4 regions of the Kitasatospora sp. NPDC059648 genome follow, and region 3 is predicted to be linked to each of the others. Evidence: riboswitches for the same ligand, from Rfam matches in the RefSeq annotation. Region 3 holds a riboswitch; each other region holds the start of a gene.
What was found. Region 3 has a riboswitch for cyclic di-AMP ahead of ACFV1W_RS11810 (NlpC/P60 family protein). Riboswitches for the same ligand answer to the same signal wherever they lie in the genome.
Positions count from the first base shown of each region.

Region 1: another riboswitch for cyclic di-AMP. It lies ahead of ACFV1W_RS01555 (transglycosylase family protein); the one in region 3 lies ahead of ACFV1W_RS11810 (NlpC/P60 family protein).
Region 2: another riboswitch for cyclic di-AMP. It lies ahead of ACFV1W_RS36415 (hypothetical protein); the one in region 3 lies ahead of ACFV1W_RS11810 (NlpC/P60 family protein).
Region 4: another riboswitch for cyclic di-AMP. It lies ahead of ACFV1W_RS06760 (M23 family metallopeptidase); the one in region 3 lies ahead of ACFV1W_RS11810 (NlpC/P60 family protein).

Region 1 is NZ_JBHWDU010000001.1:334,300-336,472, reverse strand. Features, by position in the region: gene ACFV1W_RS01555 (transglycosylase family protein) at 116-907, opposite strand; cyclic di-AMP (ydaO/yuaA leader) riboswitch at 913-1,081, opposite strand; gene ACFV1W_RS01550 (cytochrome P450) at 1,292-2,173, opposite strand, start outside.
Region 2 is NZ_JBHWDU010000110.1:5,976-8,148, forward strand. Features, by position in the region: gene ACFV1W_RS36415 (hypothetical protein) at 1-1,328, opposite strand, end outside; cyclic di-AMP (ydaO/yuaA leader) riboswitch at 1,331-1,453, opposite strand; gene ACFV1W_RS36420 (esterase/lipase family protein) at 1,708-2,173, opposite strand, start outside.
Region 3 is NZ_JBHWDU010000014.1:69,245-71,417, forward strand. Features, by position in the region: gene ACFV1W_RS11805 (NlpC/P60 family protein) at 1-498, shown strand, start outside; cyclic di-AMP (ydaO/yuaA leader) riboswitch at 839-992, shown strand; gene ACFV1W_RS11810 (NlpC/P60 family protein) at 1,003-2,127, shown strand.
Region 4 is NZ_JBHWDU010000007.1:37,975-40,147, reverse strand. Features, by position in the region: gene ACFV1W_RS06765 (DUF2470 domain-containing protein) at 1-155, shown strand, start outside; gene ACFV1W_RS06760 (M23 family metallopeptidase) at 524-1,111, opposite strand; cyclic di-AMP (ydaO/yuaA leader) riboswitch at 1,115-1,290, opposite strand; gene ACFV1W_RS06755 (MFS transporter) at 1,692-2,173, shown strand, end outside.

The sequences.
Region 1 (2,173 bases), on a different contig from region 3:
CCGGTAGTTCACCTGCTTGTCCCAGCTTGTCCCACCGGGGCGGACGAAGACGGACGAAGGAGGGCGCAGGCGGTCGAGAGGGGCCGACCGGTCGGTCGGCCCCTCTCGAAGGGTCTCAGCCGAGGTGGAGGACCTGGCCGGGCACGATCAGGTTCGGGTCTCCGCCGACGGTGCCGCGGTTGCCGTCGTACAGCGCCTGCCAGCCGCCGGACACGCCCTGGGCGGCGGCGATGCCCGACAGGGTGTCACCGGAGCGGACGGTGTAGTCGTGGCCGGTCTGCGGGGCAGGGGCCGGCTGGGCGGCGCGCGGGGCGGCGTGCTTCGGGGTGTACTGCTGGGCCGGCTGCGTCTCCGGCTGCTCGGCCTTCTTCGGCGCGGCGTGCTTCGGCGCGTACTGCTGGACCGGCTTCGGGGCGGCCTTGGGGGCCTGCTGCTTCGGGGCGGCCTTGGTGGCCTGCTTCGGCGCCTGCTGCTTGGGGGCGGACTGCGCCTTGGTGTCCGAGGAGGTGTCCACGGCCGCCGGGGCGCCGCCCTTGCTCAGGCCGGCCTTCTTGGAGCAGACAGGCCAGGCGCCCGGGCCCTGCGAGGCGAGCACCTTCTCGGCGACCGAGATCTGCTGCGCCCGGCTGGCCTGGTCGGCCTGCGGCGCGTAGGCGGTGCCGCCGTACGCCTTCCACGTGCTGGGGGTGAACTGCAGGCCGCCGTGGAAGCCGTTGCCGGTGTTGATGCTCCAGTTGCCGCCGCTCTCGCACTGGGCGACGGAGTCCCAGGCGGAGGCCGGGGCGGCGGAGGCGCCGGTGGCGGTGAGGAGCGGCAGCGCGAGTCCGACGCCGGCCACACCGGCGACGGCGATCGCCTTCTCGGCCTGGGTGCGACGACGATGACGGCCAGATCCAACGAGCAGCATGAAGAGGTCCCTCTCCGCACGCCTGCGAGGTGAGCTGTCGGGTTCGGACCGGGAGGTGGCCCGGCCGCCGGCGGCGGAAACGATTCCGCTCGGGCGGCTTCACCCCAAGCCGTTGGAGGAACGGCAACAAACCTGGTTCCCCCGCCCCTGCCCAGGGTCTGGTCGGTTTCCCGTGGCGCGGCGGGCAGGATTCGGCGTTCCGCGCACGAGGTCCGCAGCTGCGAACTCCAGGGAGACTAGACAGATCTTCAGACCGATCACAAGCTCATATCGCCGACATCACACAAAAATCACGGCCCGTGTTCGATCGCCTACCAACAGCTGGGCTTTGTCCGGTTTGATGGCCGTTCATACTGCTGTCACCGCGCGGAATACGACGTCACATCAGTGTGTCGGACGCTCAGGGAGGGCGTGCGGCGAGCGTGGCTCGGGACTGAATTCGACCGGAAGTTCGCGCAATCCGCGCATGATCAGGCCACCGCGCCAGCGCAGGTTCTCCGGGCTTTCGGCCAACCGCAGATCGGGCAGCCGGGAAAGCAGGGTGGCCAGCGCGGACCGCCCCTCCAGCCGGGCCAGCGGGGCCCCGATGCAGTAGTGGATGCCGTGCCCGAACCCCAGGTGGGGGTTGTCGCTCCGGGCCAGGTCGAGGGTGTTCTCGTCGGCGAACCGGGCCGGGTCGCGGTCCGCCGCCGCCAGCACCACCAGCACCGGGTCGCCGACCGGGATCTCCACCCCGCCGATGGTCAGCGGCGCGGTCGCGAACCGCCAGGTCGCCAGCTCCACCGGTCCGTCGTAGCGCAGGAGTTCCTCGATCCCGGTCTCCAGCAGTGCCGTCTCGCCGCGCGCCACCGACTCCTGCAGCAGCGCCCGCTGGTCCGGGTTGCGCAGCAGCGCGTACGTCCCGTTGCCGATCAGGTTGACCGTCGTCTCGAACCCGGCGAAGAGCAGGATGAAGGCCATCGCCGCGGCCTCGTTCTCGGTCAGGTGCTCACCGTGGTCGCTCGCCCGGATCAGACCGGAGATCAGGTCGTCGCCGAGGTCGGCCCGCTTGCGGTGGATCAGCTCCAGCAGGTACGCCCGCATCCGCTTCACCGCCCGCCCGACGCCGCCGCGTTGGCCGCCTCCATGGCGGATCATCATTCCGGCCCAGTCGCGGAAGTCGTCCTGGTCCTCGGCCGGAACTCCGAGCATGTCGCAGATCGCGTAGATGGGGAGAGGGAAGGCGAACTCGTGGATCAGGTCCGCCGAGCCGCGCTGCGCGAAGCC
Region 2 (2,173 bases), on a different contig from region 3:
TTGCCGTCGGAGAACACCTTGACGCCGTTGACGTACCAGTCCACCGAGTCGGCGCCGTAGTACGTGCCGATGGTGACCCACTGGTCCTTGGCGACGGCCTTGGCGTCGGTGTAGTAGTCAGGGTTGCCGGGGTTGACGTGGTTGGTCAGCTCCAGCAGGTTCGGGTTGTCGGGGTGGTACTCGAAGGAGTCGACCTCTCCGTTGCCGTTCTTCCACGTCCACAGGGCCGGCCAGGCGCCGGTGCCGGAAGGCAGCTCGACCCGGGTCTCGGCGTAGTCACCGGCCTTGACCTGGAAGCCCTCGGTGGAGCCCCCGGTGGTCAGGAAGCCGGTGTTCCAGGACTGCTGGCCGTTCTCCAGGGTGGGGCCGCCAGGGGTGGCGGTGAAGGTGGCGACGCCGTTCGCGACGCTGACGTTGTTCTTGTTCAGCCAGTCGAGCTTGTTGTCGTCCGGGTTGTGGTTGCCGTACTTGTACGCGGTGCTCTTGTCCCCGACCCAGCGCTTGCCCCAGTCGATCGGGCCGCTGAACTCGTCGGACCAGGTCAGCGCCTTACCGGCGATCGGGGAGGCCGGTGCCGGGGTGCTCGGGTTCGCGGGGGCGCTCTGGCCGGTGGTGGCGCTCGGGCTCACGGTCGGCACGGTGGTCGACGCCGTGGCGCTCGGGCTCGCGGTCGGCACGGTGGTCGACGCCGTGGCGCTCGGGCTCGCGGTCGGCACGGTGGTCGAGGCCGTGGCGGTCGGCGTGGCCGTCGGGGACGGCTCGGCAGTGGGAGTGGCGGTCGGCGTGGCCGTCGGGGACGGCTCGGCAGTGGGAGTGGCGGTCGGCGTGGCCGTCGGGGACGGGGCGGGCGTCGACGTGCCGGCGCGGGAGACCACCAGCTGCTGCGAGGGCAGGTTGTGCCAGCCGCCGCCGAGGTCCTGCCAGAAGCCGAACTGGGTGTACGTCCCGGCGGGCAGGGTGCGTACGCCGCTGGTGAAGGTGAATCCGCTCGGGCAGAGCCGGACGTCGGCGGCGTTGCCCGGGAAGTCCAGGTTGGTGCCGCGCGCGTCGCGGACGCCCACGCCGACGGTCCTGGCGACGAAGCAGGACGAGGAGTGCAGGCTCAGCGAGGCGGTGGTGGCCTTGCCCGCGACCATGGCGGCGGGGGCGATCCGGTCCTGGGTGACGGTCGGGCCGGCGGCTGCCTGGGCACCGGCGACTGCCGGCAGCCCGAGCAGGCCGGCGCCGCTGATCGCGAACGCGCCGGTCGCGGCGAGTGCGGCGTTGCGTCCGCGGTGGGACGGGCGGGCGTGGCGGGGCGCGCGACGGCGCCCGGCAGGCTGGGGCACGGGAGTCCTCTGCGACGCCTGCGGGGTGAGCTGTCGGATTCGGGCTGCAGTTGCCCGGCCGCCTGTGGAGCGGCTTCACCCCTAGCCGCAGCCCGCACGCTGGTGCGTACGGGCCGGGCACTGACCTTGGTTCCCCCGCTCCCGTCCGCTGTCGTGCTCGGCTGCCCGCCGGCGGGTGGACAGGACTCGGCGCCCCGGCGGCGGGGTCCGCGAGGGCGGACGACCCGTTGCAGGCTAGGCAGGCTGTGCGTGAACGGACAACTCCACCGGGCCGGTTGTCGCGCAGCTCACAGTGGTGTCGATCAACGACGCTGCGTGGCCGCCGAGTTGATCAGTCCCGGCACCTCGGCCGGGGGTTCGGATGTCCAGCCCCGGGGGTTCAGCCGAGCCAGGCGGCCACCTGGCTCTCGGCCTCCGGCGACCAGGCCAGTTCCAGGTGGTTGAGCCCGCCGAGCAGCCGGGTGCCGCCGACGGTCGCGATGCCGGTGGTGTCCAGGGCGCTCGCGGTGAACACGATGCCGTCGCTGGGACCGCGGTTCTCGTCGAGCACGCCCGGGATGTCGGCCGAGCCGCCCGCGAGGAGGTAGGTGGGTATCGAGGCGGGGATTCCGGCCCGCTGGAGCGGGGCGACCAGCGAGCCTGCGTCGATGGCCGCCTGGATGCCCTGGCCGGAGGTGTAGAAGCCCTGGCCGCCGTAGTAGGTGGTCCACCAGTCCTGGGCGGTGGTGTCCACCCCGTAGGCGGCGTCCCAGCGGGCGAGCAGCTGGCGCTGGCCCGGGTAGCAGTCGCTGCCGCCGGTCGGCAGCACTCCCAGGCAGGGCTGCGCGGTGTACGTGCCGTAGCAG
Region 3 (2,173 bases):
GACGTCAACCAGAAGCTGAAGGCCGCGCAGGACCTGCTGAACTCGCTCAGCGCCGCGGACCGGGCCGCGCTGAAGGCCCAGCAGCAGCAGGACGACCGCGCCTCGCGCGGCGCGGCCCGGGTCGACCTCAGCAGCCTGCCGCCGGCCAGCGGTTACGCGGCCGTGGCCGTCGCCAAGGCGATGAGCAAGCAGGGCTCGCCGTACGTGTGGGGCTCCACCGGGCCGAACACCTTCGACTGCTCGGGCCTGATGGTCTGGTCGTACGCCCAGGCCGGCGTCTCGCTGCCGCGCACCTCGCAGGAGCAGGGCAACGTCGGCACCCGGGTGCCCTCGCTGGACCAGGCCCAGCCGGGCGACCTGGTGATCTACGGCAGCGACCGGCACCACGTCGGGATGTACATCGGCAACGGCATGGTGGTCCACGCGCCGCACACCGGTGACGTCGTGAAGGTGATGAAGGCCGACGCGATGCCGATCAACACGATCCGCAGGGTCTGACGGCCCGACACGCCCGGGGGGTTCGACTCCGCCCCTGTGATCCGCGCCACCTCCCGATCCGGGGGGTGGCGCTTCAGGCTTGCCCATTGCCCGACCGAGCGGTGAGCGTCGATCAGCTTTGCGTGCAGCAGTGATCACGATCAGTCATTTTCACAAATGAACATGGGTAACCTTCCGTCTTTTTTCTGACAAGGATTTGAACGGATCACGGTTCAGTTACTAGGGTCGTGCCCCGAACCACCGCACTGTCGATCACCCAGCCTGGGTGGCGGCGGTGGTTTCCGTCGAGTTCGCGAAACAGCGGGGCAGGTCGAAGCGACTGCCCGACAGGGGAGCCCAGTGGTCGGGGGCGCTGCGGAGCGGAGCCGGGGAACCATGTTCCTCCGGGGTGAATCGGCGCCAGGTCGGCCGCTGGTGAGGCCGTGAGGCGTCGTAGGGCATGCTTCCGGCCCGAACCCGTCAGCTCACCCGGTAGGCGGATGTAGGAAGAAGGAGTCCGCCTTCGTGGCGTCCCATCGTCGTCCCAAGCCCGCCAGCCGCGCTCGTGTCTCGATCCTGACCGGTTTCGCCGCCGCGGCCGTCGCCCTCTCCGCGCAGACCGGCGCGCACGCCGACCCGCAGCCGACCAAGGAACAGGTCAAGGAGCAGGTCGACCAGCTCAACGAGCAGGCCGAGCAGGCGACCGAGAAGTACAACGCGGCGCAGGAGAAGCAGCAGGAGCTGGAGAAGCAGGTCTCCGGCCTGCAGGACCAGGTGGCCCGTCAGCAGGCGCAGGTGACCGACCTGCAGGGCGGCCTCGCCGAGATCGCCGGCGAGCAGTACCGCAACGGGGGCATATCCCCGACCGTCCAGCTGATGTTCTCCTCCAGCCCGGACAACTTCCTCAACCAGGCCGGGGCGCTGAACCAGGCCGGTGACACCCAGAAGAACCAGCTGAAGCAGCTCCAGGAGCAGCAGCGCAAGCTGGACCAGGACCGCACCGAGGCGCAGGGCAAGCTCGCCGAGCTGGAGTCCACGACCGCGCAGCTGAAGGCGTCCAAGGAGGACGTCCAGAACAAGCTGAAGGCGGCCCAGGACCTGCTCAACACGCTGACCGAGCAGGAGCGCCAGGCGATCAAGGCGGCCGAGGACAAGGCCGCCGCCGACGCCAAGGCCAAGGCGGACGCCGCCGCGCAGGCCTCCCAGTCGGGCTCCGGTGACCGCGCTTCGCGCGACAGCGGCCGCTCCGACCTCGGGTCGGGCTCCTCGAACGCGCCGGTCAAGATCGCCCCGGGCAGCTCGCACGGTGCCGCCGCGCTGGCCGCCGCCGCCACCAAGGTCGGCAGCCCGTACGTCTGGGGCGCCACCGGCCCCAGCTCCTTCGACTGCTCCGGCCTGATGGTCTGGGCGTTCAACCAGGCCAACGTGTCGCTGCCGCGCACCTCGCAGGAGCAGGCCGGCGCCGGCACCCGGATCGGCACGGACCTCTCCCAGGCCCAGCCCGGCGACCTGCTGATCTTCTACAGCGACGCCCACCACGTCGGCATCTACGCGGGCAACGGCCAGGTGCTGCACGCGCCCAAGCCGGGTGCCTCGGTGCGCTACGAGGCCGTCTCCAACATGCCGCTGGCTTCCATCGTGCGGGTCTGATCCCCGCCAGGTCCTCGCAGGCCCGGTCCTCCGCCACGGAGGGCCG
Region 4 (2,173 bases), on a different contig from region 3:
GCCACGGCCTGGTGCTGCGCCTGGACCACTCGCACGGCCACCGCGACGTCCGCCTGGTTTTTCCCGAACCCGCCCGCGACACCGAGGACTTCGGCCACCGGATGCACGAGCTCCTCACCGCGGCCCAGCACGGCCTGCCGGCCCACCGGAGCTAGGCGCACAGCTCCGGCCGCGGTCGCCGACGGCGAACGAGCAGGTGGCGGCCGGCCCTTGGAAGACCGTCACCGCCCCGGGGCCCGACCGCCGCCGCCCCGGCCGGCGCATACCGGCCCCGAGCTTGTCCCATCGCAGGAGACAGCCGGGGTGACGCCACGCTCGAAGCACCGAACGCCGCGGGGCCGAAAACGGCAAGGGCCGGCCCGGCTTCGGGGAAGATGTCCCGTGAAGCCGGGCCGGCCGTGGGCGTGTCCCGCGCCCATGTCCACTATCGCGGCGGTCATCCGGTCGAGCGGTCACCCGACATGACCATCCCGGAGGACCGTTTCGCCCCCGCGACAGCGGTGGTTCCTGAAACCCGGTGGGGTCAGAGCGCGACGCCGTGCGCCCGCAGGTAGGCGACCGGGTTGATGTCCGAGCCGTAGTTCGGACCGGTGCGGACCTCGAAGTGCAGGTGCGGGCCGGTCACGTTGCCGGTGGCGCCGGAGAGGCCCAGCTGCTGGCCGACGGTGACGCGCTGGCCGATCTTCACGCCGATCACGGACAGGTGCGCGTACTGCGCGTACTTGCCGTCCGCGAGCTTGATCTCGACCTGGTTGCCGTAGGCGCCGCCGTTGCCGGCCTGCACCACGACGCCGTTGGCGATCGCGCGCACCGGGGTGCCGGTGGAGCAGACGAAGTCCTGGCCGGTGTGGTGGCCGGAGGCCCACATCGAGCCGGCCACGCCGTAGGCCTCGCCCAGCACCGGCTTGGCCAGCGGGGCGACGAAGCCGGAGCTGACGACCTTGGCGGCCGGTGCGGCCGCGACGACCTGGGCAGCGGCGGCCTGACCGCTCATCGTGGTCACCAGCGGCAGGACGAAGGAGGCACCGGCGACGGTGGTGGCGATGCCGATGCGGGCGGCACGGGGCAGGGCGAAACGGGGCAGGGCGAAACGACGAGCCTGTGCAGGCATGGGATTTCCTCTCCGACGCCTGCGAGGTGAGCTGTCGGGTTCGGGCTGGAGTTGCCCGGCCGCATGCGCGGCTTCACCCCGAGCCGGTCCTGGACGTCCGCGCCCTGAAAAGCACGAACTCCGGTCCGGCGACTTACCTGTGGGTCCCCCGCTCCTGCCGTACAGAGCTCAGTTCGAACCACCGGGCAGCGGCAGGACTCGGCGTTCCACCCGGCGGATCCGTCCGGACTGGCCGGGCGGTCGCTGAACTAAAACTCATCCGTTCGGGGGACGCAATGTCGATCTCTCGAACCGGCAATCGACGCCCGCAACGCGGTGACCCTCCGAATGATCCGCCACACCGTACGTGCACAATCCATTCACCCCGCGCCACTGATCCGCGACCCTGCGCCGATCACCACACCCCCGCGCGACCATCCGTTCACGCACCGTCCCCGACCGACACGCCTCCCGGTGACCCTTGTCACGTGCGCCCCACGGGGCGCAGGATCGGGCCGTGACCACCTCCGAAGCCGGCTCCCTGCGCCTGGGCACCGCACGGGGACGCTGGGTGCTGCTCGCGACGGTGCTCGGCTCCAGCATGGCGATGCTCGACGGCACCGTGGTGAACGTCGCCCTGCCCCGGATCGGCACCGACCTCGGCGCCTCCCTCGCCTCCCTGCAATGGACCCTGAACGCCTATCTGCTCACCCTGGCGGGCCTGATCCTGCTCGGCGGCGCGCTCGGCGACCGCTACGGCCGGCGCAAGGTCTTCCTGATCGGCGTGGTCTGGTTCGCCGCCGCCTCCGCGGCCTGCGCCGCCTCCCCGACCATCCACGTGCTGGTCGCCGCCCGAGCCGTCCAGGGCATCGGCGGCGCACTGCTCACCCCGGGCTCGCTCGCGATGCTCCAGGCGGTCTTCCACCCTGACGACCGCTCGGCCGCGGTGGGCCTGTGGTCCGGCCTGGGCGGGGTGTCGGCCGCCGTCGGCCCCTTCCTCGGCGGCTGGCTGGTGGACGGGCCCGGCTGGCGCTGGATCTTCCTGCTGAACCTGCCGCTGGCCGCCGCGGTGATCGCCGTCAC